4 regions of the Geobacillus sp. G4 genome follow, and region 3 is predicted to be linked to each of the others. Evidence: riboswitches for the same ligand, from Rfam matches in the RefSeq annotation. Region 3 holds a riboswitch; each other region holds the start of a gene.
The links. Region 3 has a riboswitch for S-adenosylmethionine ahead of metK (methionine adenosyltransferase). Riboswitches for the same ligand answer to the same signal wherever they lie in the genome.

Region 1: another riboswitch for S-adenosylmethionine. It lies ahead of mtnK (S-methyl-5-thioribose kinase); the one in region 3 lies ahead of metK (methionine adenosyltransferase).
Region 2: another riboswitch for S-adenosylmethionine. It lies ahead of ABS784_RS00100 (hypothetical protein); the one in region 3 lies ahead of metK (methionine adenosyltransferase).
Region 4: another riboswitch for S-adenosylmethionine. It lies ahead of ABS784_RS07880 (methionine ABC transporter ATP-binding protein); the one in region 3 lies ahead of metK (methionine adenosyltransferase).

What each region holds. Positions count from the first base shown of each region.
Region 1 is NZ_JBEPJY010000001.1:410,448-418,158, forward strand. Features, by position in the region: gene ABS784_RS02050 (pyridoxal phosphate-dependent aminotransferase) at 1-284, opposite strand, end outside; gene ABS784_RS02055 (carbon-nitrogen family hydrolase) at 382-1,194, shown strand; SAM riboswitch class I at 1,289-1,457, shown strand; gene mtnK (S-methyl-5-thioribose kinase) at 1,598-2,788, shown strand; gene mtnA (S-methyl-5-thioribose-1-phosphate isomerase) at 2,871-3,938, shown strand; gene ABS784_RS02070 (sugar ABC transporter substrate-binding protein) at 3,925-5,085, shown strand; gene ABS784_RS02075 (sugar ABC transporter ATP-binding protein) at 5,082-6,632, shown strand; gene ABS784_RS02080 (ABC transporter permease) at 6,574-7,587, shown strand.
Region 2 is NZ_JBEPJY010000001.1:20,147-27,857, forward strand. Features, by position in the region: gene ABS784_RS00075 (helix-turn-helix domain-containing protein) at 1-45, opposite strand, end outside; gene hutG (formimidoylglutamase) at 50-1,018, opposite strand; gene ABS784_RS00085 (PaaI family thioesterase) at 1,160-1,576, shown strand; gene ABS784_RS00090 (PaaI family thioesterase) at 1,776-2,258, opposite strand; gene ABS784_RS00095 (VOC family protein) at 2,412-2,795, opposite strand; gene ABS784_RS00100 (hypothetical protein) at 2,940-3,146, opposite strand; SAM riboswitch class I at 3,217-3,321, opposite strand; gene opp4A (oligopeptide ABC transporter substrate-binding protein) at 3,381-5,159, opposite strand; gene ABS784_RS00110 (ABC transporter permease) at 5,175-6,083, opposite strand; gene opp4B (oligopeptide ABC transporter permease) at 6,105-7,073, opposite strand; gene ABS784_RS00120 (ABC transporter ATP-binding protein) at 7,090-7,711, opposite strand, start outside.
Region 3 is NZ_JBEPJY010000002.1:336,281-343,991, reverse strand. Features, by position in the region: gene ABS784_RS03910 (alpha/beta hydrolase family protein) at 1-711, shown strand, start outside; gene ABS784_RS03905 (DUF2584 domain-containing protein) at 804-1,046, shown strand; gene ABS784_RS03900 (Rpn family recombination-promoting nuclease/putative transposase) at 1,327-2,229, shown strand; gene pckA (phosphoenolpyruvate carboxykinase (ATP)) at 2,373-3,959, opposite strand; SAM riboswitch class I at 4,178-4,292, shown strand; gene metK (methionine adenosyltransferase) at 4,422-5,633, shown strand; gene ABS784_RS03885 (gamma carbonic anhydrase) at 5,656-6,204, opposite strand; gene ABS784_RS03880 (tetraprenyl-beta-curcumene synthase family protein) at 6,543-7,652, shown strand; gene mnmM (tRNA 5-(aminomethyl)-2-thiouridylate-methyltransferase MnmM) at 7,700-7,711, opposite strand, start outside.
Region 4 is NZ_JBEPJY010000005.1:69,719-77,429, forward strand. Features, by position in the region: gene ABS784_RS07865 (hypothetical protein) at 155-346, shown strand; gene ABS784_RS07870 (MetQ/NlpA family ABC transporter substrate-binding protein) at 474-1,325, opposite strand; gene ABS784_RS07875 (methionine ABC transporter permease) at 1,341-2,009, opposite strand; gene ABS784_RS07880 (methionine ABC transporter ATP-binding protein) at 1,999-3,027, opposite strand; SAM riboswitch class I at 3,115-3,224, opposite strand; gene ABS784_RS07885 (sterol-binding protein) at 3,298-3,645, opposite strand; gene ABS784_RS07890 (thioredoxin family protein) at 3,796-4,113, opposite strand; gene ABS784_RS07895 (toprim domain-containing protein) at 4,110-4,469, opposite strand; gene ABS784_RS07900 (YusG family protein) at 4,568-4,804, opposite strand; gene gcvH (glycine cleavage system protein GcvH) at 4,880-5,263, opposite strand; gene ABS784_RS07910 (arsenate reductase family protein) at 5,360-5,725, opposite strand; gene ABS784_RS07915 (acyl-CoA dehydrogenase family protein) at 5,803-7,587, opposite strand.

The DNA of each region.
Region 1 (7,711 bases), on a different contig from region 3:
GGATCGACGTTCACCCCGTATTCACGCGCGTAAAACGCGGCAATGGCTTCTTTCAAAAAGAAGTAGCCTTGAAATGGCGAATATTTATGGTATTTCGGATTGGCCGCCGCCCGCTGCATCGCCTCAACGATATGCTTTGGCGTCGGCTGATCCGGGTTGCCTTGCCCTAAATTGATCACGTCGCATCCGGCCTTGATTTTCTCCCCGACTTTTGCGACAAGCGAGGCGAAAAATTGCTTTGGCAGCTGCTCAAGCAGCTCGGAAAAAGGAATTTCCATCGTCATCGCCCACACCTTCTTAAAAAATTCTTGAAATTCTAGTGCAACATCATATATCGTAAAAAGCAAAATGTAAAGCAAAATTTTTTCGAGGTGAAAACTCATGACGATCCGCATCGCCTGCCTCCAGCTTGATATTGCGTTTGGCGACCCGAACGAAAACGAACGGTGCGCGGAAAGCGCCATTGAATCGGCCGTCAAGGACGGCGCGAATATCATCGTGCTGCCGGAATTATGGACGACCGGCTACGATTTGACGCGCCTAGATGAGATTGCCGACGAAGGCGCCGAACGGGCGAAAGCGTTCGCCTCCCGCCTAGCGCAAGCACACAACATCCATCTCGTCGCCGGCTCGGTCGCTAAAAAAACAACAACCGGCGTGACGAACACGATGATCGTGGCCGACCGGAGCGGTCAAATCGTCGGCGAATACAGCAAACTCCATCTGTTCCAATTAATGGATGAACATTTGTATTTGCAGCCGGGAAGCAGCTTAGGCTTGTTTTCGCTCGACGGGCTTGCATGCGCCGGGGTCATTTGCTATGACATCCGCTTTCCGGAGTGGATTCGCGCCCATGCTTTGGCTGGGGCGGAAGTGCTGTTTGTCGTCGCCGAATGGCCGCTTCCCCGCCTGCACCATTGGCGGACGCTCTTGATGGCGCGGGCGATTGAAAACCAATGCTACGTCGTCGCCTGCAACCGGGCTGGCCGCGACCCGAACAACGTCTTTGCCGGCCATTCGCTCGTCATCGACCCATGGGGCGAAGTGATCGCCGAGGCGGACGAGAAGCCGGGCATTCTCTCGGCCGACATCGATCCCGCACTCGTTGCGGACGTCCGCGCGCGCATCCCGGTGTTTGCCGACCGCCGGCCGCACGACTACGAAGCGGCAAAAAATTTTTTCAAAACGTATTGACAATCGATTGATCGACCATGTATCATTCGAATCAAACAACCAAACGATTGACAACATCGTGAAAATTGCAAAAACTGAATACGAGAAATCGGTACTCTTATCAAGAGTTGGCTGAGGGAATTGGCCCAATGAAGCCCAGCAACCGACCGTAATACTATCGTGAGATAGGGCGCACGCCAAGGGCGGCGCCGGAAGCGTCATGCTTCCGCAGGGCACGGTGCTAAGTCCAACAGAAAGACCGATGTCTTTCTGAAAGATAAGAGGCGCGAAGAACGAATGAATCTTCAAGCCTCTTTCCGTATGCGAAAGAGGCTTTTTCATTTGCCGGAAACGCCGAGATTTCAGCGTCGCGCCAGAACCGGCATTTGAAAACGAGCGAAATGAAAAAAGGGGGAACAAGGAAATGACCACTGTTCAAACATCGGTTTACGAACCGCTGACCGAACCGAAGGCGGTGGCGCTCGCTGTCCGCCTCGGCCTATTCCGCGACGGAGCGCCGCTTGCCTGCCGCGAGATCGGCGACGGGAACTTGAACCTTGTTTTTCATATCGTCGATCAAGAAACGAAACAAGGCGTCATCATCAAACAAGCGTTGCCGTACGCCAAAGTGGTCGGCGAAAGCTGGCCGCTCACGTTAAAGCGCGCTGTCATTGAAAGCAACGCGCTGCGCACGTTTGCGAGCTACGTGCCGCAATACGTGCCGAAAGTCTACTATTCTGACGAATCGCTCGCCATTACGGTGATGGAAGACTTATCCCGTTTGCAAATCGCCCGCAAAGGGCTGATCGAAGGGAAAACGTATCCGCTTTTGTCCCAGCATATCGGCGAGTTTGTTGCCAAAACGGCGTTTTATACGTCTGACTTCGGCATGAACCAGCAAGAGAAAAAGAAATTGGCGCAAAGCTTCGTCAATCCGGAACTGTGCAAAATTACCGAAGACCTCGTCTTCACCGACCCGTTTTTTGACCATGAAACGAACAACTTTGAAGACGAATTGCGCCCAGACGTTGAAGCGCTTTGGCGCGATGACCGCCTCCACCTGGAAGCAGCAAAGCTGAAGCGCAAGTTTTTAACCGAAGCCGATGTGCTCTTGCATGGCGATTTGCATACCGGCAGCATTTTCGTAAGCGCCGACGAAACGAAAGTGATCGACCCAGAATTCGCCTTTTACGGTCCGATCGGGTTTGACCTTGGCCAATTTTTCGCCAATTTGCTGTTAAATGCGTTGTCCCGCTCTGAATTAGAGCGCCAACCGCTCTTTGACCACATCGACCGGACATGGGACGTCTTTGCGTCCGTGTTCTCAAACCTTTGGCGCACCGAGAGCGTGGAAACGTACGCCGCGACGCCGGGCTTGCTCGAGGACGTGCTCCGGCACGCGTTCATCGACGCCGTCGGCTTTGCCGGCTGCGAAGTCATCCGCCGGACGATCGGCCTCGCCCATGTGGCGGACCTTGACGGCATCGAGCACAAAGATGAACGGCTTGTTGCCAAACGGCATGCCCTCCGTCTCGGCCGCCGCTTGATCATTGAGCGCCGCGTGTTCACCGGAACGGAAGACTTCCGCCGCCTGTTTGCCGAAACGGAACAATAATGCCATACAATCGTCCGGGTCTCGACGCAAGCTGCGCGGCGCTGACCCGGACAAACCAAAAAAAAGAGAAAGGAAGATGGCGATGAGCACCTTTGCCATCCCACGCTCCGTTGAATGGCGCGAGACGCATGTGACGATTTTAAACCAGCAAAAGCTTCCATCCATCATCGAATATATCGACTTGCACACTCTGGAAGACGTCTATGAGGCGATTGCCACGCTGAAAGTGCGCGGCGCGCCGGCGATCGGCATCACCGCCGCCTATGGCCTGGCGCTTGCCGCTTTACGCTACGACACCGAATCGCTCGATGAATTCCGCCGTCGCTTGAAACGAGATCGTGACTACCTAGCCAGTGCCCGGCCGACTGCCGTCAACTTGTTTTGGGCGCTCGATCGGCTCGTCACCGCTGCGGCCGACGCCCTTTCCGTCAACGAGGCCAAAACGACGCTCGTCCACGAAGCAATTCGCATTCAAGTAGAAGACGAGGATGTGTGCCGCCGCATTGGCGAGCATGCCTTGTCGCTCTTCAGGCCCGGCGAGCGGGTGATGACGATTTGCAACGCCGGCTCGATCGCCACCGCCCGCTACGGAACGGCGCTCGCCCCGTTTTATTTGGCGAAAGAAAAAGGAATTGAACTATCCGTTTACGCTCTCGAGACGCGGCCGGTGTTGCAAGGGGCGCGCCTGACCGCTTGGGAACTGATGCAAGCGGGCGTTGATGTGACGCTCATCACCGACAACATGGCAGCGCAAGCGATCAAGGCGAAAGGCATTGGCGCCATCATCGTCGGCGCCGACCGGATCGCGCAAAACGGCGATACGGCGAACAAAATCGGCACGTTCGGCCTGGCCTTGCTCGCGAAGTCGTTTGACATTCCGTTTTACGTCGCTGCGCCGTTGTCCACGATCGATTTGACGACGAAAACAGGTGCGGACATCCCGATCGAAGAGCGCCATCCGGATGAAGTGACCCACATCGCCGGCGTGCGCATCGCCCCGGAAGGCGTCAACGTATACAATCCGGCGTTTGACGTAACGCCAAACGAACTCATTACCGCGATCATTACCGAAAAAGGCATCATTCGCGGCAATTACAACGCAACGCTGCCATCATTATTCACAAAGGAGGAGCAACATGAAACGATTTAAGGCCTTATCTTCCCTTTTTCTTCTTTTCTTTGCCGTGTTCTCCATCTTGGCTGGCTGCACACACGAGCAAGATGCCGTTAGCTCCAAGCCAGCCAACGGAGCCAAGACCACGAACAACAAAACGGAAACGACATCCAGCCACTCGACGGCAACAAGCGACGAGCAAGCGGCCATTCCCGAAAAGTTGAAAAAGCCGGTGAAAATCGCCGCCATTATGCAACTGTCCATCGGCACGTTCTCATCGCAATACATCGCCGGCGTCAAAGAACAAGTGCAAAAATTCGGCGGTGAAGTGCAAATTTACAACGCGGACAACGATTTAACCAAAATGGCATCGTATGTTGAGACGGCCATTACCCAAAATGTGGACGCCATTTTGCTTGATCACGGCCGCGCTGATGCGCTCGAAGGCCCGGTGAAAAAAGCCGTCGCCAAAGGCATTCCAGTTGTGGCGTTTGACAACGATTTGAACATTCCCGGCGTCACCGTCATCGACCAAGACGACTACAGCCTCGCCTGGAAAACATTAAAAACGCTCGCAGAAGACTTAAACGGAGAAGGCAACATCGTCACGATTTGGGTCGGCGGCTTTACCCCGATGGAACGCCGCCATGTCATTTATGACGCGTTCAAAAAACGCTATCCGAACATTAAAGAAATCGCCAAGTTCGGCACGGCGAGCGCCAACACAGCTTTGGACACGCAAACGCAAATGGAAGCGATTTTGAAAAAATACCCGAACAAAGGCGACATTGACGCTGTCTTCGCAACTTGGGACGAGTTCGCCAAAGGGGCGACGCGCGCCATCGAGCAAGCTGGGCGCACGGAAATTAAAGTGTACGGCATCGATTTGAGCGATGAAGACTTGCAAATGATCCAAAAACCAAACAGCCCATGGGTGGCGACAACGGCGACCGACCCAGCCGAAGTCGGCCGCGTCCAAGTGCGGTTCGCGTATCAAAAAATCGCTGGAGAAAAAACGCCGAACATTTACTCGCTTGAGCCGCATTTAGTGAAACGGTCCGATCTTCCGGACAAACAAGTGTCGATGAATGAGCTTTCACAATACATTCCGGGCTGGGGGCAATCCAATGTCGCCATCTCGCCGTGGATGAAAACGTTGGAAGCCCAGGTGAACAAAAAATGAACAGGTTGTCAATGCAGGGCATTGAAAAATCGTTTGGCGCCGTGCGCGTGCTTGACGGCGTGGACTTCGACGTTCGTCCTGGCGAAGTCCACGCCCTTTTAGGCATGAACGGCGCCGGCAAAAGCACGCTCATGAACATTTTAGCCGGCGCCATTCCGCCTGACGCTGGTACGATCACAATCGACGGTACAATATACACGTTTTCATCGCCACGCGAAGCAAAACAAGCCGGCATCGGCCTCGTCGTTCAAGAAGTCGACACAGCGCTGTTTCCCGGTTTGCCGATTTACGAAAATGTAGCAGCGGACGAGTTCGTCCATGTGAAGCAACGGCCGATTCGCTCGCTGCGTCAAGAAAAAGAGCGGGCCGCCGCCCTGCTTCGCCGCGTCGGCCTGTCGTTGCCGCCGACGAAATTGGTTCGCGACTGCTCGCTCCATGAAAAGCAGCTGATTGTGCTCGCCAAAGTGCTGTCATCCAACGCGCGCTATATCATCCTAGACGAACCGACGGCCGCCTTAAGCGAGGCGGAAACAAGGCGTCTGTTTGCCATCATCGATGAACTGAAGCAGCAAGGCGTCGGCTTTATTTACATCTCTCATAAACTGAAAGAAGTTCAAGAGATCGCTGACCGGCTGACGATTTTGCGCGACGGCCGCGTCGTCTATCACGGAGATGCCCGCCGCTTGCCTCTTGAAGACATCGTCTTGCATATGACCGGAACAAGACGGGCTGTCACGATGAAACAAAGGCGCACATACGGAAGCGACATCGCGTTTGCCGCCCGCGGAATTTTGATCGACAAAACCGGGACAACGGTCGACCTATACGCCCACCGCGGCGAAATCGTCGGCATCGCGGGTTTGGTCGGCGCCGGCAAGACAGAGCTCGCTGAGAGCTTGATCGCCCATCGAAACACATCCGGCGAGTGGGAAATTGATGGCAGACGTTACGTGTTCTCATCGCCTTATGAAGCCATCGCCGCCGGCGTTTGCCTCATCCCGGAAGAACGGCGCAAACAAGGGCTGTTTTTGCCCGAGTCGGTGAAAACGAACGTAACCGTCCGTCTTCTTTCCCGTCTGTCGCGCTGGCAATGGATCAGCGGAACGAAAGAAACGGCTGAATCCGATGGGCTTATTCGCTCACTCGGCATTCATCCGCCGTCAAGCGCCACGGCCGTCCGCCACTTAAGCGGCGGCAACCAGCAAAAAGTCGTCATCGGCAAATGGCTGAACACAAACGCACGCGTCTTTTTGTTTGACGAACCGACGAAAGGGATCGATGTCCACGCGAAGCAAGAGGTGTTTTCCATCATTCGCTCCCTTGCCGATGAAGGAAAAACGGTGCTGTACTTTTCCAGCGAATTTCAAGAGCTGCTTGACATTTGCGACACCATCTACGTGATGGTCGACGGCCGGCTGCTCGCCCGCCTGCCGGCCGCTGAACTGACGTATGAACAGCTTGTTTACTATTGCAGCGGAGGTGAGATCCATGAGCCAGCCAGCCGTTTCCACAACGCCGTCGAAAAAAACGGCGCCGTCCATTCTTGAATTGTTGTATAAACACGGCACCTTGCTGGCCATTCTTGCCGTTATCGCCTACTTCGGCGTCACGCAAGACCGATTTTTTACGTATGAAAACTTCAGTGACATTTTGCGTTCCATTTCGATCGTCACCTTGGTGGCCATTGGCATTACGTTTTCGCTCATCGTCGACGGCTTCGATTTGTCCGTCGGTTCGACGGTGAGCCTAGCGACGATCGCGAGCGCCGCGGCGCTCGTCCTGTACCGCCAAGAAATTTTCGTCACCTTGCTCGTGCCGCTGTTGCTCGGCATTGCTGTTGGGCTTTTGAACTCGTTGTTGATCGTCAAATTCAAACTGCCGGATTTGCTCGCGACGTTGGCGACGATGTACGCCATTAACGGCGTGCAGCTCACCTATACGAAAGGATTTTCGATCTACAACGACATGCCGTTGCCTGATGGCGGCACGGCGCCGGGCAAATTCATTCCTTCCTTTTTATTTATCGGTCAGGGAGAGCTGTTCGGCGTGCCGTTTTCTGTCTTGCTTATGCTGTTTGTCGTCATTGCCGCTCATCTGTTTTTAACGTACACGAAACCCGGTCGCCTCTTTTATTTAACGGGGGAAAACCGCGAGGCGGCAAGGCTCTCAGGCATCCCAGTCAATCGCTATCGAACGTATGCATACGTCATCAGCGGCTTTTTCGCCGCCTTAGGCGGCATCGTCCTTGCCTCGCGCATCGGCACCGGGCAAGTGTCGGCCGGCGCCTCGCTTTTAATGGACAGCGTCGCCGCCGCCTACATCGGCTTTTCCGTCTTTGGCGCCGGCAAGCCGAACGTCATCGGCACATTGTTCGGCTCGATTTTAATGGGCGTGTTGTTGAACGGTTTGACGATGATGAACGTTCCGTATTACGCCCAAGACATTATAAAAGGCGCCATTTTAGTCGGCGCCCTCGCCTTGTCGCATTGGCAAAAAAAATAACGCCCGATCTCTGCCCCCGTGGATGGCAATCCTCGGGGGCAGACGCGTTTTTCTAGGCAAGCCATCGACCTCTTTTTCCGCCTGCTTCATGGCAGCATCCGCATACAACGCCTCCCAAACCCTT
Region 2 (7,711 bases), on a different contig from region 3:
CGCTTCTCGTTCCTTGTCGTCCCGTTCGGCAATGACCAATTTCACGTTCTCACCGCCTTGGCTGCAAGCGTTGAAAATGAAGGAGCGCCTCCATGCAAAAGGCGGCCGCCAACGCCACCGTTTTTCCGCCTTCATCCAAGAGTGGATTGACTTCGCAAAGGTCGACGCTGATCGTTTTCGGATGGGAAACGATTCGGCGGATGAGCGCGCGCGCCAGAGACGGGGCGAGCCCAAACGGCGACGGCGCGCTCACCCCCGGCGCGGCAGCCGCGCTGATGGCGTCCATGCAAATGGTCAACATCACGGCATCGTGATGAGCGGCAAATTCCTCGATTTGTTCATAGGCGGCCTCAATCGGCCCTGCGGTCAACTCGTCTTCCATCATGTACCGGCAGCCGTACTTCTCGGCCGCCGCAAACAGCGCTACTGTGTTGCTGAGCCGTTGAATGCCAAGGCAGAAGTAGCTAGCTCGCTCGTCTTGATCCAATATTTGCCGAAACATCGTCCCCGATGTCGGGCCATCGTCGTACGGACGCAAATCGAAATGGGCGTCAATGTTGATGATGCCAATGCTTGCCTTGGGCCCGAGCGCTTCGCGGACGCCTAAGTAATGGCCGTACGCCGTCTCATGGCCGCCGCCGATCACCACAGGCGTAATTCCGTTCCTCAACAGGCTGGCGACTGTTTGTCCAAGCTCCATCTGGCTTTGTTCAAGCCGTTCGTCGATGCAAACGACATCGCCTGCGTCATAGACGGTTATCCCCTCTGGAAAATGCCAAGGCAGCCGGGCCAGCGCCGCTTTAATGGCGGCCGGAGCCTCTTTCGCCCCTTGGCGTCCTTGGTTGCGGCGCACTCCTTCGTCGCATGCAAACCCAATGAATGCCGCCGCTCGTTCCACCGGCTCCAATGGCTGCGACAAATCGAGCAAGCGAATGCGCTGATGAAGACGAAACGCCCGCTCATCGCTCACGCTGTCAATCCGCCCCGTCCAACGGAAGGCGTCTGGCGGTTGATACATGAGACCATCTCCTTTCCATCATCAGCTTCTTGTTTCTTTCGCTGCCGCTTTGCCGTTCTCCTCCTCACGGACGTGAAAAGAGGAAATCGCCGCCGTTTGGCGAATAAAAAAACATGATTGACAACAGAAAGGGTGTTCCAGATGAAGCCAATGACCAACTTGCACGATGTCATCGCCGGTCAAAGCGCGCCGCCGCCATGCGACAAGTCGCTTGGCGTCCGCTTGACGGAAGCCCAAGACGGCTATGCGAAAGGCGTATGGGCGATCAGCGAATCGCTTCTCAACGGCAACGGGGTGATTATGGGCGGATTTGTCGGAGCGGCGGCGGACATTCTCATGGCTTATGCGGTGACGACCTTGCTTCGCGATGACCAAATGCACGCCTCCATCAACTTGCAGACGACATTTCACCGCCCGGCAGCGGCTGGGGAAGCCGAAATCGAGGCTAGGGTGGAAAAGTTCGGGAAAACCGTCGCTTATGTGACCGCCATCGTGCGGCAAAACGGCAAAGACGTGGCGAGCGCCACATCGTCAGTGCTGATCATGGACAAACCGTGAAGATGATGGATCTTCGAAGGAAAGAGCGTTTTTGCACATCGTCTTCCTTGAACTCGACGGGGAGAAACAGCAGCGGTAGAGGTGATCATGAGAGGCAAGCGCATGGCGAAACGAGGCAGGCACAGCCGTTTTCAATCAGTGGCCAAGCGCCGGAGAAAGCGCTGTCAAAAAACCTCTCTCCGGCGCTTTTCGTCGCTTGTTACGCACGGACAAACGTTTTCGGCATAACAACGGCCACGACTTGGCCGCGGGCGCACAGTTCGCCGTTAGCGAACACTTCCGTATCAACTTGCCATTTTTTCGGATGAATCTCCGTCACGGTGCCGACGGCGACAAGCGGCACACCGTGCGGCGTCGGCTTGACGAAATCAACGTGAAGCGACGCCGTGACAAAGCGCGGCGGCGTTTCCCCGCTCCCTGGTTCATGGCCATTTTTCCGATGCAACGCCAGCGCCGCCGACCCGGTGCCGTGGCAGTCGATGAGCGAGGCGATCAGCCCGCCGTACACAAACCCGGGGATCGCCGTATGTTCCGGGCGCGGTGTATAGACGGTCACCGTTTTGTCCCCTTGCCAACCGGTGCGGAAGTGATGGCCTTGCTCGTTCAATCGCCCGCATCCGTAGCACCAGGCGAATTCATCCGGATAGTCGTCTTGAATGGCGTGAACGATCGTTTCTTCCACTTGATCCTCCCCCCTCTCTTTTTCTAGTATATCATTGCATCAGGAAGACGGCGAGCCCGAACATGGCAATAAGCCACAGGCCTTGCCGAACGAGGCAGCCAGACGGCAAATTCATAGGCGGCCGAAACAGCGGGCCGCCTGCCGTTTGTTCAATTATTGCCCCGGCTCATAAAACTCGATCCATTCGCCGTCCGGACCGAGGAAAAACAAATATTTCGCCCCGTTCGGAAGCGTCGTAATGTCGTTCCAAACAAGCGGGACGCCTAGCGATTGAAGCCGTTCTTTCTCTTGCTCGATGCCTTCCACCGTAAACGCCACATGGTGCACTTTTCCTTCCGTCGGCAAATTCGGGTTGTATCCTTCGATCAGCTCGACGATGATCGAGCCGTCAATTCCTAAAAACGCCAGTTTCATCGTTCCGTTCGTATGGATCATCTCGCTTAACAGCTCAAGGCCGACGACGTTTTGGTAAAACTCCTTCGATGCCTCGATGTCTTTCACTTGAATGCCGACATGCTCGAACTTTTTAACTGCCATTGCTTGCTCTCCCTTTCCATTATGGACTTGAAAACACCGCCCGTAAATACGGCGTCATGCGTGCAGGGAAAATCTTTTTTTCCCGAGCTCCGCCCATATGCAGCGATCAAGGGCGTACGTCCCTTCTAACTTCCGCTCATCCGCCTAGGCATTCATCAGCAAAATAGAAAATGTCGTTGCTTGCATCTCCCCATATAGATGGCTATATCCATCCCCGCGGTCGACATGCACCACCGCTTGCGGGTCCAACTGAATGAGCTCCGCCTGCACACAGCGCATCACATGAACAGCGAACGCCGCGGCCGGCAAGTGCGACACCATGCAGGCGCGGAGAGAATAAAGTTCTGCCACCGTTTTTCTCACCTCCCATCAATCAAAAACCCCCTTCGCCTCGGAATGATGCGAAGGGGGTCATGAGCCATTCTTATCATCCAAAGCGAAACCGCTTTGCGGGTGTTAGCACCTTGCCAGCGGCAGGTTGCTGTGGGGTCATCAAGCCCGTTCTCTCGCCCACTCTTGATAAGACGTATGCAATTTGTTTTTTTATTTTTTATGCTATCATACATAATCCGCGACAGCAATCATTTATTCCGACACCTCCGGCTGTTCTGATGTGACTCCGACGTCTTTCCACGTTAGCTTCGAGCTTGGATCGACCGTGAAGTTGGCAACGCGGTTGTTGACCGCGTAGATAGCCGAACGATACAACGTTGGAATAACCGGCACCTCTTCATTCATCAACTTTTGCCATTCACTATAAATTTTCCGGCGGTATTCTTTATCAAACGCCTGCTCGGAATGTCCTTTTTCAAGCAGCTCATCGTTTTTCTCATTCACCCAGCGCGAGTAGTTGAACATGACGTTGCGGCCGTACAATCCGTACGGATCGACATCTGTTCCCGTCCCCCATGCGGCGGCGTACACATCGACTTTCGGATCGTCTTTTTCAACCATGTCATAGAACGAGTTAAATTCCGCCAAACGGCCGTCCACTAATTGGACATCCAAGCCCACATCTTTCCAGCATTGCATATAAAACTTTGCCAACGGCTCGGCAATGTCGCCGCCGCTCATTGACAAGAAGTTGATCGTGAACTTTTTGCCGTTCGGGTCTTCGCGCAGGCCATCGCCATTCACATCTTTATAGCCAGCCTCATCGAGCAGCTGTTTCGCTTTTTCCGGGTTATATGTGTATCCTTTGATTGTTTTGTCATGATAACCCGGGAACGACGGAGGAATGAGTGTTGTCGCCGGGAAGCGCAAGCCATGGTACAAGCGGTCAGCTACCTCTTGGTTGTTGATGGCATACGCCATCGCTTGGCGCAGCTTTTTGTTTTGGAATTTCGGGTTGTCCATCACATTTTCTTGCTTTTTCGCATCCCAATGGCCGAGTTTAAAACCGATGTAATTGTAGGCCAGGTCAATTTTGCCAATAAACTGAATGTTTTTCGTTCCCTTCGCATTCAAATATTGATCCGTCGGGAATTCCGCAACGTCAATATCGCCTTTTTTCAACGCTTGCAGCACCACTTGCGGGCTGACGACTTTCAGAATGACCCCTGCCAAATTCGGCTTGCCTGCCCAGTAGTCATCATTGCGGACGAACTCCACCGATTCGCCTGGCACGATTTTCTTTACTTTAAACGGGCCAAAGCCGATCGGGTTTTTCCGAATTTTATCTGATTGCGCCAATTGTTTGATTGGCACATCTTTCAAATAATGCTTCGGTAGCGGGTACGCCCAAATGCCGGTCAACACAGACGGGTTCGCATGCTTCCATGTGATCGTCAACGTCTTTTTGTCGATCACTTTAATGCCGGCGATTTTATCGGCTTTGCCGCTATGGTATTCGTCCATGCCGACGATGTCTTGGATGAGCGCGTCGCCGTAGCGGACGCCGGTATAATCTTTATGGCCGATGACCAAATACGCATACTCCAAGTCTTCCGCCGTCACCGGCTGGCCGTCATGCCAGTTGACATTATCTTTGATGCGGATCGTCATCGTTTTTTTGTCGTCGGACAGCTCATATGTGGCGGCGCCATCGTTCGTAATTTCATAGTCTCCATTTGTTCGGAAGAGTGATTCATCGAAAAATTGCAAAATTTCAGCGTCTGGAACACCTGTGTAGAACGCGTAGCTGAGCGTCCCTTCAAACGGCGTGTCGGACACAAGTCCGTATTTCAACACACCGCCATCGATGATTTTCCCGTCGTTTTTCACGGTCATCGGGAATTTGCTGATGTCTTCTTTTTGAGCAGCCGGTTTGCTTTTGCCTCCTTCTGCAGTCGTCGACGAGTTGCTCGTGCATCCGGCGAGCACGAGCAAGAGCGCGGCTAGCGCCGCCAGCCACTTTTTCTTCACTGTTTTCTTCCCCCTTTATCCTAATCGTTGTCTTGCATCAGCCGCGCGTTTCAGCGCTTGGCCAATGAAATTTATGCACAGCATCATCACTAAAATGAGCAATGATGCAGGCAGCCATACCCACCATTTGTTTTGCAGCACGTCTGGGTTGGTCGCATAGCTGACCAACGTCCCTAAACTCGGCGTGCTTTCCGGCAGGCCAAATCCAAGGTAAGTGAGCCCGGATTCAATGCCGATGTTGCCGGCCAAATTCAACGTCAAATTGACGATGATAATGGAGCTTAAATTCGGCAAAATTTGAAACAAAATGATTTTCCAATCCGGCGTTCCAAGCGTCTTTGAAGCGCTTACGTAATCCAACTCGCGCTCAGCGAGCGTTTTCGCACGGATGAGCCGAGCTTTGCCGGTCCATAAAAATGCACTCATAATCAAAATAAACGTCATGACGTTGTATTTCGGTACAATCGCTACAAATACGATGACAAGCATCAAAAATGGCAATACAAGAATAAAATCGATGATGCGCATGATGACATTGTCAACCCAACCGCCGAAATAGCCGGCCACCAACCCGACAACAAGGCCGATCGCCCCAGTGATCAACGTAATGGCCAGCCCAATCGTAAATGAATTGCGGGCGCCGATAATCAGTTGACCGAACACATCGCGGCCGCCGTAGTCAGTACCGAGCCAATGTTCCACCGATGGCGGCGAGTGGATGGCTAAAAAGTCCACTTTTACAATTTCCTCTTGATCTAAAAAAATCGAAGCTCCATAGACGATCAGTAAAATGATGGTCAATATAACGAGAGAGACAAGAGCGAGCCGATCACGGACGAGCTCCCGCCACATAATCGAGAGGGCGGAAGGGCTTTTTTCAACAGTTATTTCGACTGGTGCAGGGCCGTTGGCCTCGATTTTCATGTTCAATGCCTTCCTCCCTTCCTACTCAATGCGAATGCGCGGGTCGACCGCACTTAAAATGATGTCGGACAACAATGTCCCCACTAGCGTCGCCACACCGGAAATCATGACGAGCGCCGTCACGACGCTGTAGTCGCGCTGCATAATCGACTGCAAAAACAACTGCCCAAGCCCAGGATAGCTGTAAATCGACTCTAAAAAGACCGACCCGCCAATAAGCCCAGTAATTTCATAGCCCAAAAAAGCCGCGATTGGCAAAAACGAATTGCGGAAAATGTGCCGCCAGTAAATGTGCCGCTCCGGCACTCCTTTGGCGCGTGCCGTTTTCACGAAATCTTTCACTTTCGTATCGATGATTTCGCTGCGCAAATATTGAATGGTCACAACCGTGTTAAGAAGCGCTCCAGACAAGGCCGGAAGCATAAGATGGTTCAGTTTGCTTAAATAGTAGGCAAGCGTCCCTTCCTCAATTTGAATGTCCACACTCCCGCCGGTCGGAAACCAACCGAGATGAAAGCCGAAAATAAACAACATAATCAACGCAAAAATAAAGAGCGGAGTCGCATAACCAATATAGCTGTAGCCGACAATGAGCTTGTCAGCCCACGTGTCGGTCCACCGCCCGGACACGATGCCAAGCGGAATGGCGATGAGATAGGTCAAAACTAAAATAGCCGCCGATAACAATACGGTATTTCCTATTCTTCCGGCCAGCAAGTCCGTGACCGGCTGCTGATGGGTGTAAGACAGGCCGAGATCACCGTGAAGCATGTTTTTCACCCAGCGGATGTATTGAATATGTACCGGGTCGTTTAACCCAAGCTTTTCTTTCATCTCTTCCAACGTTTGCGGATCCATTTTCGGATTGGCTGCCAGTTGACCGGTCAACGCATCGCCCGGCATCGCCTTTGCCAGCAAAAAAATGAGGACGCTTAACAAAAATAGCTGCGGAATCATGATCAAGATTCGGCGCAAAATAAACTTCAGCATCGTTTCGCCCCCTTCTTTACGGAATGGCTACGGAATGAGTCGGCGAAATGGATTTAAGCGGATACGCCCGGCCGCTTTCATCAAAATAGCGCGAATACGCTTGCGCATATTCCATCTCCACCTCACGGCGCAGCGCTGTCTGTCGATCGCGCTCACGCGGGTCAGCGTTCGGAATCGCGGACAAAAGCCGCTTCGTATAAATGTGCTGTGGATTCATGAAAATATCTTCACTCGTCCCTTCCTCGACAAGCCGGCCGCGGTACATAATGCCGATCCGGTCGCACATATGGCGGATGATGCCTAAATCATGGCTGATGAACAAATACGTGAGTCCATATTCTTGTTGAATGTCTTTCATAAAGTTCAACACTTGCGCCTGCACCGAGACATCGAGCGCTGAAACCGGCTCGTCGGCGATGATCAGCTTCGGGTTGAGCGTGAGCGCACGGGCGATGCCGATGCGTTGGCGCTGTCCACCCGAAAACTCATGCGGGTACTTATAGATCGACTCGGCGCTTAGCCCGACCCGCTCGAGCACGTACTGCACTTTGCGCCGCTCTTCTTGTGGCGACAATTTTTCAAAGTTGCGCAACGGCTCAGCGACAATATCGAGCACACGTTTGCGCGGATTGAGAGAC
Region 3 (7,711 bases):
TCCCAAGGGCTGAAGGTGAAAGGATTTTTAGCGGCGCCGAAGCGAAAAGGCGTTTATGACGGGTTTTTGTATTTGCGCGGCGGCATCAAAAACGTCGGGCAAGTGCGGGTGCCGCGCCTTGTCCAATTCGCTTCGCACGGGTTTGTCGTCTTCGCTCCGCTCTATCGCGGCAATGGGGGCGGAGAAGGAAACGAAGATTTCGCCGGTGAAGACCGTTATGACGCGCTCGCTGGGTTTCATCTCCTTCGCCGCCATCCGCTCGTCCATCCCGGGCGCGTTCACATGTTCGGCTTCTCCCGCGGCGGGGCGATGGCGCTCCATGCCGCCCTAATGGCCGAGGGGGTCTGTTCGGTGGCGGTCTGGGGAGGGGTGGCGGATATGGAGCTTACGTATTGGGAGCGGCCTGACTTGCGGCGGATGATGAAGCGCGTCATCGGCGGGACGCCGAACAAATGCCCGGAGCGCTACCGGCACCGCACGCCGCTCTATCATCTGGAACGGCTCAAGGCCCCGGTGCTCATCATCCACGGCGAGCGCGATGAGAACGTCTCGATTGAGCACGCCTGGCGGCTGGAACGGCGGCTGAAGCAGCTCGGCAAACCGGTCACGGCTTGGTACTTCCCTGAGTTCACCCACTATTTTCCGCCGCAAGCCAATCGCGAGACGGTGCAAAGGCTCACGGAATGGATGAAACAACAGCCGACGATGTGATACGATACAACTAGAGGGGCGGCTGCGTGCGCCGCTCGGGTGGCGGCGCGGCCGCCAACGAATCGATGGGGTGCCAAGGAGGTTGGAATCATATGGGCATGCCGATGGAGCTGCAGACGGTCATTGTGACAAAAGGAAAGGAACAGCGCGTTCAAGGAAATGTGTTTGTGTTGAAAAAAGAAGGCTACCGCTTGTATCCGCTTGACGTGCCGCTTGAAGTGCGCCGGACGGTGCAAAGCGAAGCGAGCGGCGTCGCGGTCGTGAGAAAGCTCGAATGGGAAGACAGTCGGACGACGGTGACGTATGAGCTCGTCAGCCTGTATTCGACGAATTGAACGAGGCTGCACACCATGAAGCGGCTGAATGAGAGCTGAACGGGTTCATCGGCCAGGAGCGCAAACGGAAGAACGGTTTGCGCTCTTGGCTCAAGTTTTTTCCGTCTATAGTTAACTTGTGGCGTCAGGCCGGTTCAGACAAGCATAAAAATAGCCTTTGCTTGAGGATTTCCTGTGCGACGTTTGATCATACCATAAAAAAAGTAGGGGGGAGGAGAAGGAGTTTGGCCGCGGAGAGCGAATATCATACGATGAATTCGATGCCGCAAGGAGGGGAAACGTGGCCAAACCGCGAATCGATCACGACCGGTTGTTCAAAGAGTTGCTGTCGACGTTTTTCGAAGAGTTTTTGCTTCTTTTCTTTCCCAACGTGTACGAGCACATCGACGTTCGCCACCTTTCTTTCCTCACAGAAGAACTGTTTACCGACGTGACGGCCGGAGAGAAGCATCGCGTCGACTTGTTGGTCGAAACGAAGATGAAGGGGGAGGAAGGGCTCATCATCGTCCATGTCGAACACCAAAGCTACGCACAGCGGACCTTCCCCGAGCGAATGTTCCTCTACTTCAGCCGCTTGTTTCAAAAATACCGCCGCCGCATTGTTCCGATCGCCATCTTCAGCTATGATGAACACCACGATGAACCTTCCTCATTGGTCGTCCAGTTTCCGTTTTTGACGGTTCTCGATTTTCGTTACTTGACGGTGGAGCTGCGCAAACTGCCGTGGCGCGCGTACATCCGCCATGACAATCCCGTCGCCGCTGCCTTGTTAAGCAAAATGGGGTATAATGAAGAAGAAAAGGTCGAAGTGAAAAAAGAATTTTTGCGCATGCTCGTCCGCCTTGAGCTCGATGAGGCGAAACAGCGGCTGTTGTTCGGTTTTTTTGAAACGTATTTGCGGTTGTCCGAAGAGGAGGAAGCCAAACTGCGAAACGAGGTGAGCCAAATGGAAACGAAGGAAGCGAAGCAAGTGATGGAGCTCATCGTCTCGTACGAACAGCGGGGAATGGAAAAGGGAATTCAACAAGGAGTCAAACAAGGGATGAAGCAAGGGCGCCAAAAAGGGATTGAGGAAGGGAAGCTCGACGTGGTGAAGAGAATGCTGGCGAAAGGGTATGATGTCGACACGATCCACGAACTGACCGGGCTGCCGGTTGAGAAGATCGAACGGGTGAAGGGGTAAGCAGAGCAGACTCTTCGCCGTCGAGCCTCACATTGTCGTCGACCCCCAATCGTGCAAAAACCCCGGGGGATCGACGACAATCATTTTATGCGTTCGAAAAAACAGCCGGACAGGGAACGGCTCCCTGTCCGGCCGGGTTCTTGTTACACGAGCGGTCCGCCGAGTTTTTCGATCGTCGGGTCGATATGGGCGAACTTTCGGAAGTTGGCGCGGAACTTTTGCGCCAGCTCTTTTGCTTTTTGTTCGTACGCTTGTTTGTCAGCCCATGTGTTTTGCGGCTGCAGGACGTCATCCGGCACGCCGGGGACGTGGGTTGGGATAGCGAGGCCGAAAATCGGGTCTTGCACCGTTTCGACGTTGTCCAGCTCCCCTTCGACGGCGGCTTGCACCATCGCCCGGGTGTAGGCGAGCTTCATGCGGCTGCCGACGCCGTACGGTCCCCCTGTCCAGCCGGTGTTGACCAAAAAGACGCGGACGTTGTGTTCGGCGATTTTTTGCCCGAGCATTTCCGCGTATTCGACGGCCGGGCGCGGCAAAAACGGTGCGCCAAAGCACGTTGAGAACGTTGCTTCCGGTTCGGTGACGCCGCGTTCGGTGCCGGCGAGTTTGCTTGTGTAGCCGCTTAAGAAATGGTACATCGCCTGTTCGCGCGTCAGCTTGCTGATTGGCGGCAGGACGCCGAACGCATCAGCCGTCAAAAACACGATCGTGGACGGATGGCCGGCGACGCTTGGGTCGACGATGTTTTTGATCGCTTGAAGCGGGTAGGCGGCGCGCGTGTTTTCCGTCAGCGTGCCGTCGTCGTAATTCGGCACCCGCGTCGCGTCGTCGAGGACGACGTTTTCGAGCACCGCGCCGAAGCCGATGGCGTCAAAAATTTGCGGCTCTTTCTCGCGCGATAGGTTGATGCATTTCGCATAGCAGCCGCCTTCGATGTTGAAAATGCCGCGGTTTGACCAGCCGTGCTCATCATCGCCGATCAAGCGGCGGTTCGGGTCGGTCGAGAGCGTCGTTTTTCCCGTTCCCGACAAGCCGAAAAAGAGGGCGACGTCGCCTTCCTGGCCGACGTTGGCCGAGCAGTGCATCGGCAGGATGCCTTGTTCCGGCAGCAAATAGTTCATCACCGAGAAAATCGATTTTTTCATTTCGCCGGCATACTCGGTGCCGCCGATCAACACGGTGCGCCGTTCAAACGAGATGATGATGAACGCTTCCGAGCGCGTGCCGTCAACTTTCGGGTCGGCTTTAAAGTTCGGCGCGCAAATGACGGTGAATTGCGGCTCATGCGCGGCGAGCTCTTCGGCGTTCGGCCGGATGAACAGCTGATGAACGAACAAGTTGTGCCAGGCGAATTCGTTGACGACTTGAATCGGCAGCCGGGATTTCGGATCGGCGCCGGCAAAGCCTTTAAACACGAACAGTTCATCTTTCTTCATTAAATAGTCGAGCACTTTGTCGTACAGTTTATCAAACGTCTCCGGAGACATCGGCTGGTTGACCGCGCCCCAGTCGATCGTTTGCTTCGTTGACGGTTCTTCGACGATGTATTTGTCTTTCGGCGACCGCCCTGTGTACTTGCCGGTTGTCACCGCGACGGCTCCGGTGTGCGTCAGCCGTCCTTCGTTCCGCCGCAGGACTTTCTCGACGAGCTCGGCGACGGACAGTTGATGATGCACGTACGGTTTTTGCAGCAATAAATCAAGCTTATTCGTCATGTTTGCGATCCCCATATTCAAAACCTGCCTTCTTTTTGTAATCACTCTTGAAAATAGTATAACACATTTTTATTAATAGTCCATACTAATTGTGTGGGTTTTTCAAACTTTATTTTGCCCAATGTGTTGGTTTCCTTGAGGAAAGAATTTTCGCGGCTGGAAATGATAAAAAATGAATTTTGATAGTTGACTTTGCCGATTCCGTTGCGATAAGATAAGTCATTGAACGGATACTCTTATCCCGAGCCGGTGGAGGGACAGGCCCGATGAAGCCCAGCAACCGTCACAACTGTACATGTGTGAAATGGTGCTAACCTGTGGCAAGGCGCAGTCCTTGAACGATAAGAGTGAAAGGAAGCAATACGATTGCCATGACCTTTCCTCAGCCGTTACAGGAAAGGTTTTTTATATTGCGAAGGGAAAAAGGGAAATGAGTTCCGTGTCGCCACATTATGCCAAGAGGAGGAAACAAACCGAATGTCAGCCAAACGCCGCTTGTTTACTTCAGAGTCTGTGACGGAAGGACATCCGGATAAAATTTGCGACCAAATTTCTGACGCCATTTTGGATGCCATTTTGGAAAAAGATCCAAACGCCCGCGTCGCCTGCGAAACGAGCGTTACGACCGGGCTGGTGCTCGTGAGCGGGGAAATCACGACATCAACATACGTGGACATTCCGCGCATCGTCCGCGATACGGTCCGGGAGATCGGCTACACGCGCGCCAAATACGGATTTGACGCCGATACGTGCGCGGTGCTGACATCGATTGACGAACAATCGCCGGACATTGCGATGGGGGTGGACCGGGCGCTCGAGGCGCGCGAAGGTCAGATGACTGACGAGGAAATCGAAGCGATCGGCGCCGGCGACCAAGGATTGATGTTTGGGTTCGCCTGCAATGAGACGGAAGAATTGATGCCGATGCCGATTTCGCTTGCGCACCGCTTGGCGCGCCGATTGGCGGAAGTGCGCAAAACGGACGTCTTGCCGTACTTGCGGCCGGACGGGAAAACGCAAGTGACGATCGAATACGATGAAAACGGCAAACCGGTGCGCGTCGATACGATCGTCGTTTCCGCGCAGCACCATCCGGAAATTACGCAAGAGCAAATCCAGCGCGACATTAAAGAGCAGGTCATCAAGCCGGTCGTGCCCGCGGAGCTGCTTGATGAGAACACGAAATATTTCATCAACCCGACAGGACGGTTTGTCATCGGCGGTCCGCAAGGGGATGCTGGGTTGACGGGGCGCAAAATCATCGTCGATACGTACGGCGGCTACGCCCGCCACGGCGGTGGCGCGTTCTCGGGCAAAGATCCGACGAAAGTCGACCGCTCGGCGGCGTATGCGGCCCGCTATGTCGCGAAAAACATCGTCGCGGCAGGACTGGCCGACAAATGCGAAGTGCAGCTTGCCTACGCGATCGGCGTCGCCCGCCCAGTTTCGATTTCGATCGATACGTTCGGCACCGGCAAAGTGTCGGAAGACATTTTGATTGAAGTCGTGCGCAACAACTTCGATCTCCGCCCGGCGGGCATCATCAAAATGCTCGACCTTCGCCGCCCGATTTACAAACAGACGGCTGCTTACGGCCATTTTGGGCGTACGGACATCGACCTGCCGTGGGAGCGCACCGACAAAGCCGCCTTGTTGAAAGAACAAGCGCTGGCGTTGGCGGACAAGTGATGAAAGAAAAAGAGCTGCCTGATCACGGCAGCTCTTTTTTGTCGGCGCACGATGTCCGCTGTTGCTGCAGCGCTTTGTAATACTGCCCTTTCTCGACATATTCGCGGCGGATGCGCTCCATTTCGCGGATATCGTCTTCCGTCAGTTCGCGGACGACTTTCGCCGGCCGGCCGAGGGCGAGCGTGTTGGGCGGAATTTTTTTGCCCGGCGGCACTAAACTGCCGGCGCCGATAAACGCGCCTTCCCCGATTTCCGCGCGGTCCAAAATGATTGAGCCCATGCCGATGAGCGCGTTTTTGCGAACGATGGCGCTGTGCAAAATGACTTGATGGCCGACCGTCACCCCGTCCTCAATGATAAGCGGATTGTTTGGACTTTGATGCAAAATTGAGTTATCTTGAATATTGACCCGGTTGCCAATCACCGTTGGCGCCACATCGCCGCGAATGACGGTATTGAACCAAATGCTTGTCTCTTCGCCGATCACGACATCGCCGGTGATCGTCACATAGTCGGCGATAAAGGCGGAGGCGGCAATTTGCGGCGTTTTGCCTTTGTATGGGTAAATCATGGGCGTTCGTTCCTTTCTGTTGCAAAATCGATCGTTCACCATGTATTGTACAACGCTGCGTCCAAATCGCCAACGAAAGCGAGCGCGCCTAATCGGGATTGGTGAAAAACGTTTCGTTTCGCCCGATGAGTGGTTGGGATCGGGGAAGAAGATCCGATTTCACAAAGCTTCTCAACGTGAGAAGAACCGTTGTTGAGCGGCTTTTTCACTCCGTCGCCAACCCTTTTATGGTTTGCCCCGGCCGCATTGATGGCAATACTGGAAGACGAGATCGCAAGCTGTTCAGACGCGAAACGATTTTGGTTGCCGATAAGATGGAAATGCTAGGAGACGAGACCATGGTGTTTGCACCTGAGGTGAGCCGATTGAACATTCCGAAAAACCCCATCGCCTTGATGAAAATGGTGTATCGTGACGTGCTTCCGCTTGTCCACCGCGAGCTTGCCTATTGGCGGCGCCAAGCCGAGCGCATTCCCGACCCGGAATTGCGGCGCCAGGCGCTCGCGAGCATCGCTTCGAAAACGTTCCATTGCGAAGGCGGCTCCATTTTGGCGCTCTTGGCCGGAGAAAACATGGAGGATTGCATCCGCTTTATCGTTGCTTACCAGACGATCAGCGATTATTTGGATAATTTGTGCGACCGCAGCACCTCGCTCGATCCGCTCGACTTTCGCGCCTTGCACGATTCGATGCCGGACGCTTTGACGATCGGAGCAGAGCCGTCGAACTATTACCGCCATCGCCGCGAACAGGAAGACGGCGGCTATTTGCCGGCGCTTGTCCGCACGTGCCAAGAGGTGCTCGAGACGGTGCGCCATTATGAGACGATCGCCCCATTTTTGCATGAATTGGCCGGATATTATTGCGACTTGCAAGTGCATAAACATGTCGAAGCGAGCGAGCGGGTGCCGCGGCTGGAGAAATGGTTCGCGCAATACAAAGACGCCTTGCCGCCGATGGAGTGGTATGAGTTTTCCGCCTGCTCCGGTTCGACGCTCGGCATTTTCTGCCTCGTCGCCTATGCGTTTGGCGAATCGCTGCCGCCGGAGATGGCGAGACAAGTGCGCGACGGTTATTTTCCTTACATTCAAGGACTGCACATTTTGCTCGACTATTTGATCGATCAGGAGGAAGACCGGGACGGCGGCGATTTAAACTTTTGCTTTTACTATCCGAATGAAACGGTGATGCTTGAGCGGCTTTGCCATTTCATCGAAGAGGCCGACCGCCATGTCGGCGCCCTTCCGCACGGCGAGTTTCACCGCCTTATTCACCGAGGGCTTCTTGGGTTGTATTTGTCGGATGCCAAGGTGAAAAAGCAGCGCGGGCTGCGCCGGCTGGCGCGCCGGCTCGTCCGCGCCGGCGGGGCGGCGTCGCAGTTTTTCTATTGGAACGGAAAAGCATACCGCTTTTGGCAGGAGCGGCAAAAACGGCTGTCCTTTTCATAAGGGCGGCCGTTTGCTTGTATTGGCAAAAGGGGCGGGATCCGATTGAATCAGGCGCCCTT
Region 4 (7,711 bases), on a different contig from region 3:
TGTCTGCTGTTAGTATGCATGAAGGAAAACGAAATTAAACAACGAATGGTATTGAAAGCGTGTGGAAACACCACCGTTTCGCGATCATAGATGGAACGTCATGATGAAAACCGCCTGTTCTGTTCAACTTCCATCATCAATACAAAAGGGGGAAATGCGATTGATTCGTTGGGTTGTCTTTGCCTTAACAGCCGCTTTCGCTTCGTTTTTGACGTGGATCATCATCGGCAACACCCTCGGTGAACAGGGAGACGGCGCCTTCAGCTTAACGGCTGTGATCGTCCTGCAAAACTGCGTCATCATCGTTATGCTCGCCGCCGTACTGGCGCGTTTGAACGGCCGATGAAGAGCGGAGAAACAGGTCGGCCGCGGCGCCCTCGGATTCAGAATCGTTTTAACCTTTGCTGCTTTCTTTTCGTTTAAGGGGAGCGGCTTTTTGGGGACAAAAAAGAAACGGAAGCGAAACGCTCCCGTTATTGATTGTTTTCCGCCGCTGGAATGACGGCGCCGTGGTATTTTTCTTTAATGAAATCTTGGATTTCTTTCGATTGCAGCACTTCGACAAGCGTTTTGATTTCTTTCCGGTTTTCATCGCCTTTGCGCACCGCAATAATGTTCACATACGGATTGTTTTTCGGCGACTCAACGGCGATCGGGTCTTTCGCCGGGTCCAAACCGGCGTCAAGCGCATAGTTGGCGTTGATCAGCACCGCATCGCCTTCGCCGTTTTTGTAAATTTGCGGCAGAAGCCCGGCGTCGACATCGGCCTTAAATTTCAAATGTTTCGGGTTTTCCACGATGTCGTTGACCGTCGCTTTCGTTTTATCGACGCCCGGTTTCAATTTAATGAGCCCTTTTTCTTGCAGCATCGACAAAATGCGGCCATGGTCGGCGACCGAGTTGCTCATGATGATCGTCGCACCGTCCGGCAGTTCTTCAATGCTTTTGTATTTTTTCGAGTATAAGCCGATCGGCTCGATATGAATGCCGCCGGCGTTGACGAAATCATAACCGTATTCTTTCTTTTGCGATTCTAAATACGGGATGTGTTGGAAGTAGTTGGCATCGATTTGCTTCTCCGCCAACGCTTTGTTCGGCAAGATGTAATCTTGGAATGTGATGATCTCCAAGTCGATGCCTTTTTTCTTCAAAATCGGTTTCGCTTTTTCCAAAATTTCCGCATGCGGCACGTTCGAAGCGCCGACTTTCAGCTTCACCAATTTGCCGTCTTTGCCGCCTTCCGCGTTGTCGTTCTTGTTGCCGCCGCATGCCGCCAAAGCGAGCACGAGAATGGCGGCGAGCAACACACCCAACCATTTCTTCATCAGTTGTTTCCCCCTTTATCGTTTATCGATTTTCGAAGTGACAAAGTCACCGATCAGCTGAATGATAAATACAATGACCAACACCAATACGGTTGCGACAAATGTCACATCGTTATGGTTGCGCTGGAACCCTTCCAAATACGCCAAGTTCCCAAGCCCGCCGGCGCCGATGGCTCCAGCCATCGCTGTATAGCTGACGAGCGACACCGCCGTCACCGTAATGCCGGAGACAAGCGCCGGCAAAGACTCCGGCAGCAGCACTTTCCAAATGATCGTCCACGTTGAGGCGCCCATCGCTTGAGCTGCTTCGATGACGCCTTTATCAATTTCGCGAAGAGCGATTTCGACCATGCGGGCGTAAAACGGCGCGGCCCCAATGACCAAAGCCGGCAGCGCCGCATTGGCGCCAAGCATCGTCCCGACGAGCCATGTTGTAAACGGAATGAGCAAAATGATCAAAATAATAAACGGAATAGAGCGGAAAATGTTCACAAACGCAGCAATCACTGTATTGACAAACCGGTTTTCCCATAGGTTGCCCTTCGCTGTCAAAAATAGAAGCAAGCCAAGAACGATTCCGAGGACGAAAGTGGCCGCCACCGCCACTCCCGTCATATACAGCGTCTCGACCGTCGCCGCCCACATCGTCTCCCATTGCACGTTCGGCAGGAGGTTAGCGAGCATCGTGAATCACCTCCACCGCTACTTGCTGGCGTTGAATATAGTCAAGCGCCCGGTCGATTTCATCCCTCGCCCCGTCGAGGTGCACGAACAGCACCCCATAGGCGCCTTGATGGGTTTGCGAAATTTTCCCTTGCAAAATGTTGACATCGACGGCAAACTGACGCACCACCTCGGTGATGAGCGGCTTTCCGGCTGCCGCGCCGACGAACGTCAGCTGCGCGATCAGCCCGCTCGGGTATTGGCCAAACAAATGAGAAATCGCCTCTTCCGTCTCCTCGGGCTCGATCAGCTGCTTGACGAACCGTTTCGTAATCGGTTGCTGCGGGTTGCGGAACACATGCAGCACTTCGCCTTGCTCGACGATTCGGCCGCTTTCCATCACCGCAACGCGGTCGCAAATTTTGCGGATGACGTGCATTTCATGGGTGATCAGCACAATCGTCAGCCCGAGACGCTTGTTGATGTCAACGAGCAAGTCCAAAATCGCATCGGTCGTCTGCGGGTCCAACGCCGATGTCGCCTCGTCGCACAGCAAGACTTTCGGGTTGTTGGCGAGCGCCCGGGCGATGCCGACCCGCTGCTTTTGCCCGCCGCTCAGCTGCGACGGGTAGGCATCCTCGCGCCCGGAAAGGCCGACAAGCTCGATCAATTCATCCACCCGCTTGTTCCGCTCCTCTTTCGGGACGCCGGCAATTTCAAGCGGAAAGGCAATGTTTTCCCTGACTGTGCGAGACCAAAGCAAGTTGAAATGCTGGAAAATCATCCCGATTTCTTGGCGCGCCTTGCGCAGCTCCCGCCCTTTCACGCGCGTCATATCGCGCCCGGCGACGACCACCCGGCCGCTCGTCGGCTTCTCGAGCCCATTGAGCAAGCGGATGAGCGTGCTTTTCCCAGCGCCGCTGTAGCCGATAATGCCGAAAATTTCTCCTTCGCGAATCTCAAGCGACACATTGTCGACTGCCGTGACCGAACCGTTGGCCGCTTGATAGATTTTCGTCACTTGTTCGAGTGTAATCATCGTTTCACCTTCCTCCCCAAGCGGCAGAGCGCAAAAAGAAAACCTTTCTGCCCGCAGAGAACAGAAAGGTATTGTGCACCATTCCGTCTCTTATCTCTCAAAGCAGGCCGCTTTGTGTGAATTGGCACCATTTCAGCACATGCGCTGACGGTTGCCGGGCTTCATTGGGCACATCCCTCCACCTCTCTTGATAAGAGCGCAACAATCGCCTATTCAATTGACTACGAATGTGATTGTATCATTGTCTGTCGAAGCGTGTCAACATCTTTTTTATCCGACGTCCCGATAAGGCTTGGCCAAATGGAGGAGCGATTCAAGAAGCAAAAGCTGGCGGAAGCTTCCTGACACGTGCACTTCACGCAACCGGACGAGCTGCTGCAGCTTCAGTTCGCCGTTCAGCAGGGACGCGAGCGCCTCTTTGGAACCGCGCACCGTCAATGTTTTCCGTTCATCGTTTTCCATCCCTCTAGCGGCTGATTCCTTGCCGATCAACAGCAAGGCGGTTTCGTCATCGCTTTCAAACCGAACATACAGCTGCTCATCCGGCAAAATCGGCATCAAATGGCGCAACCCTTGCATCCGTTCCACGAATTGCCCGATCAATTCACGCATTTCCATTGCGCATCCTCCCCCATTTTCCTTTGTTTCCTTTATTTCCATTCAAAGGGGGGAGAATCCTTTACAAAAATCTCGACAACCCGTTGACGAACGAGCGCCGTTTTTGTCATTTCCCAAGAAATGTGTCAAACAGCGTCAAAAAAAGGCGAATCATCGGGACGGCAAGCAGGCTTGAATCACTTCGTACAAATACGGAACGGAATGAAAGGCATACCACTTGCCTGCGACCGTTCCGTCCCTAAAAAGAAGCAGGCAAGGGACGCTTTCAATTTTCCACTCGGCCGCCTGCTCGGGGATATAGTTAATGTCTGTTTCGTAAAACGGCAGCGCCGGAAACAACTGCTCCACCACCACAAGCATCCGCCGCGCCAGCTGGCACGTGCCGCACAGCGGGGTATACAAGTAAAGGGCCAGAAGCGGCTCGACTTCCACCACTCGCATGACATCGTTTCGGTCGATCGCTTTCACTCGCCTCTTCCCCTCATGAGCGATTCGATGCGGACGTCGAAACGAGCGCGCAACAGCACTTGCGCCAAGTGCCAAGGCGGAGCGGCCGCCACTTCGCCATACGCCCGGTCAATGTAAAGATGCTCCGCCTCTGGAAACATGCGGCGAAACTGCCGGCGCAATTTTTCTCCCGCCTCATCGGCATCGGCCAAGACGTATACATCGCATCCTTCCAGCTCATCGGCCAGCTCCTCAAGGCGCGCATCACTGATCGTGCCGTTTGTGCAGACGATGACGACTGGTTCGTTCAGCACCGCCGCCACTTTTTGCTTGTCTGATCGCCCTTCGACGATGATCACTTTTTCCACGCGTCGCATGTCCGACCCACCTAACTTCAAATGAGGATACTATTATTGTATGTCTTGCGCCGGCCAAATGTTGAAAATGAAAAGCAACGGCCATCCACCGTTGCCTTTCAACACCAGCCCGCTTCCCCGTCGCAATCGACATATTTTTGGTCCGGCTCAACGGTAGCGGTCACCTGTTTGTAAATTCTTCCGTTTTGTTCGGTATACCCCTTTTTCAACGGGACGGCCGCCGGAAGCGGAAGGCGCCCGATGAGCTCTCCTTCCTCGTACAACTCCAGCGAGCGGCCGTTCAGTTTGCCGATGATCCGGTCCGTGACATCTATGCGCGTCGTTTGCAGCGCCATCGCGAGCACCCCTTTTTTCAATCAAATTCCGGTATGTATAGAGTGCCCGAATCGAAGCGAAGATTGCAGGAACGTTTATCCTTCGTTGATCATCGCCTCGTATTGTTCCGCCGTCAACAAATTGTCGATTTCGCTCAAATCATTCGGTTTGACGACGATCATCCACGCTTTGTCATACGGCGATTCGTTCACGTACTCCGGATGGTCATTTAACGCCTCATTCACTTCAACGACCGTGCCGCTGATCGGCGCATACAATTCCGAGACCGTTTTCACCGATTCAACGCTGCCGAACGGCTCGTTCGCCGTAACCTCTGCGCCGACTTCCGGCAGCTCGACAAAGACGATGTCGCCAAGCTCTGATTGGGCGTAATCCGTAATGCCGATGCGCACGTTCTCTCCTTCCACGCGCACCCACTCATGCTCCTTTGTATAGCGAAGTTCTTTCGGCGTGTTCATCGTATCCCTCCATTGCGACAAAATGTATATTCCTTTTCATCATAACCGATTTTCCGCAAAAACTCACTGAATTCACCCGATTTTGCAAAAAATTTTTTATGTCCCCGCCGCGAAAAACGCCTCGTATTCTTGTTCGCGAAAGCCCACGACGACCCGCTCGCCGTCCGTCAAAATCGGCCGTTTGACCAACATCCCGTCCGAGGCGAGCCAATCGAGCATCTCGTCTTCCGATGCGCGGTCGAGCTTGTCCTTCAAGCCAAGCTCGCGGTATTTCATCCCGCTCGTGTTGAAAAATTTTTTGAGCGGCAGCCCGCTTTGACGGTGCAAACGGGCGAGCTGCTCTTTCGTCAGCGGCTCGTCGACCAAATGCACCGTTTGCACCTCAATGCCGTGTTCATCCAACCATTTTTTCGCCTTCCGGCACGTTCCGCATTTTGGATACCAATAGAGCGTGAGCGCCATCTTCACTCCTCCCTTTCATTTCCGCTGTGTGGCAAACAAATAAGAAGCACCAGGCAAACGCCTGGCACTTCCCATTATCACACAATATACCGTTCGGCTTCAATGAGCGCGGCGGCCGCTTCGCGTTTTTTCGCGATCACGTTGATCGGCGTATGGCGCGTCAGCCGTCGGAGAGCGGCGAGCATCATCCGCAGCGTGTCTCCTTGTTCGACGGCGACGAGCGTTTCTTTCGCATGGGCTTCAATTTCATTGAACGCCTCTTGGCAGAAAATTTGCGTGTACAGCAATTTTTGTTTGTTTTTCTCCTCACCGCTCGCCTGAATCGCTTTTTCCGTGCGCAAAAGCGCTGATTCCATCGCATAAATGTTCGAGACGATGTCGGCGATGTTGACGAGCACTTCTTGCTCTTCTTCAATGCGCTGGCCGTATTTTTGCGCCGCTAAACCGGCGACCATCAAGGCGATTTTTTTCGCGTTGCGCACCAAGTATTTCTCTTGTTCCAGCGCGCCCGTCCCCGGCTCTTCGGCGGCCATCATCATCAGTTCTTCCTGAAGCTGCTGCGCTTTTTGGAAGAGCGGCAGCTCGCCTTTTAACGCCTTTTTCAAATACATGCCCGGCACGAGAAGGCGGTTGATTTCGTTCGTCCCCTCGAAAATGCGGTTGATGCGCGAATCGCGGTAGGCGCGCTCAATTTCGTATTCCTGCATAAAGCCGTACCCGCCGTGGATTTGCACGCCTTCATCCACGATGTAATCGAGCACTTCCGTGGCAAAAAACTTGTTCAATGAGCATTCGATCGCATATTCGGCGATCGATTTCGCCACTTCTTTGCCATCTTTCGCCTTTTCCGCATCAAGCAGGCCCATCCGTTCATCGAACAAGCCGACCGTGCGGTAAACCGAGCTTTCGGCGGCATACAGGCGCGACGCCATCGTCGCGAATTTTTCCTGCGTCAACGTAAACTGCGAAATCGGCCGTTTGAATTGCTGGCGCTGATTGGCGTATTTGAGCGTGATTTCAAGCGCCCGCTTCGCGCCGCCGACCGCCCCTAACCCAAGCTTGTAGCGGCCGATGTTCAAAATGTTGAAGGCGATGACATGGCCTTTTCCGATTTCACCGAGCACGTTTTCTTTCGGCACCGGCACATCTTGCAAAATGAGCGTTCTTGTCGACGAGCTTTTAATCCCCATTTTCTTTTCTTCCGGACCAGTTGAAACGCCCGGGAAGTCGCGTTCCACGATGAACGCGGTGAAATGTTCGCCGTCGACTTTTGCATAGACGACAAACACATCAGCAAAACCGGAGTTGGTGATCCATTGTTTTTCGCCGTTTAAAATGTAATGCGTGCCTTCCGCGTTTAATCTCGCCGTCGTTTTCGCGCCGAGGGCGTCCGAACCCGAGCCAGGCTCCGTCAAGGCGTAGGCGGCGATTTTTTCGCCGGTCGCTAAATACGGCAAATATTTTTGTTTTTGTTCTTCCGTGCCAAACAACACAATCGGCAGCGAGCCAATTCCGACGTGCGCCCCGTGCGAAATGGCAAAACCGCCGGCCGGCGCCATTTTTTCCGCAATGATGGCCGAACTGACTTTATCTAGGCCCAAACCGCCGTATTCTTCCGGAATGTCAGCGCTTAACAAGCCGAGCTCGCCCGCTTTGCGAAGCAATTTCACGGAACGGTCAAACTCGTGGTTTTCCAAATGCTCGAGCTGCGGGAGCACTTCATTGTTGACATACTCTTCCGTCGTTTTGGCAATCATATGATGTTCGTCGGTGAAATCTTCCGGCGTAAACACGCGCTCCGCCGGAATGTCTTCAATCAAAAAGCTGCCGCCTTTGATCGCTTCTTCCATCGTTTTGGCCATCGTTGATTTCCTCCCCCGAAAGATGATTGATGATCCGGGCGGCAACGCCGCCCGGGAAATAGACGTTCCATGCAGCCGGGCAAATGCGGATGCATGCCTCGCGCGAGCTGATGAAGCCCGCTCG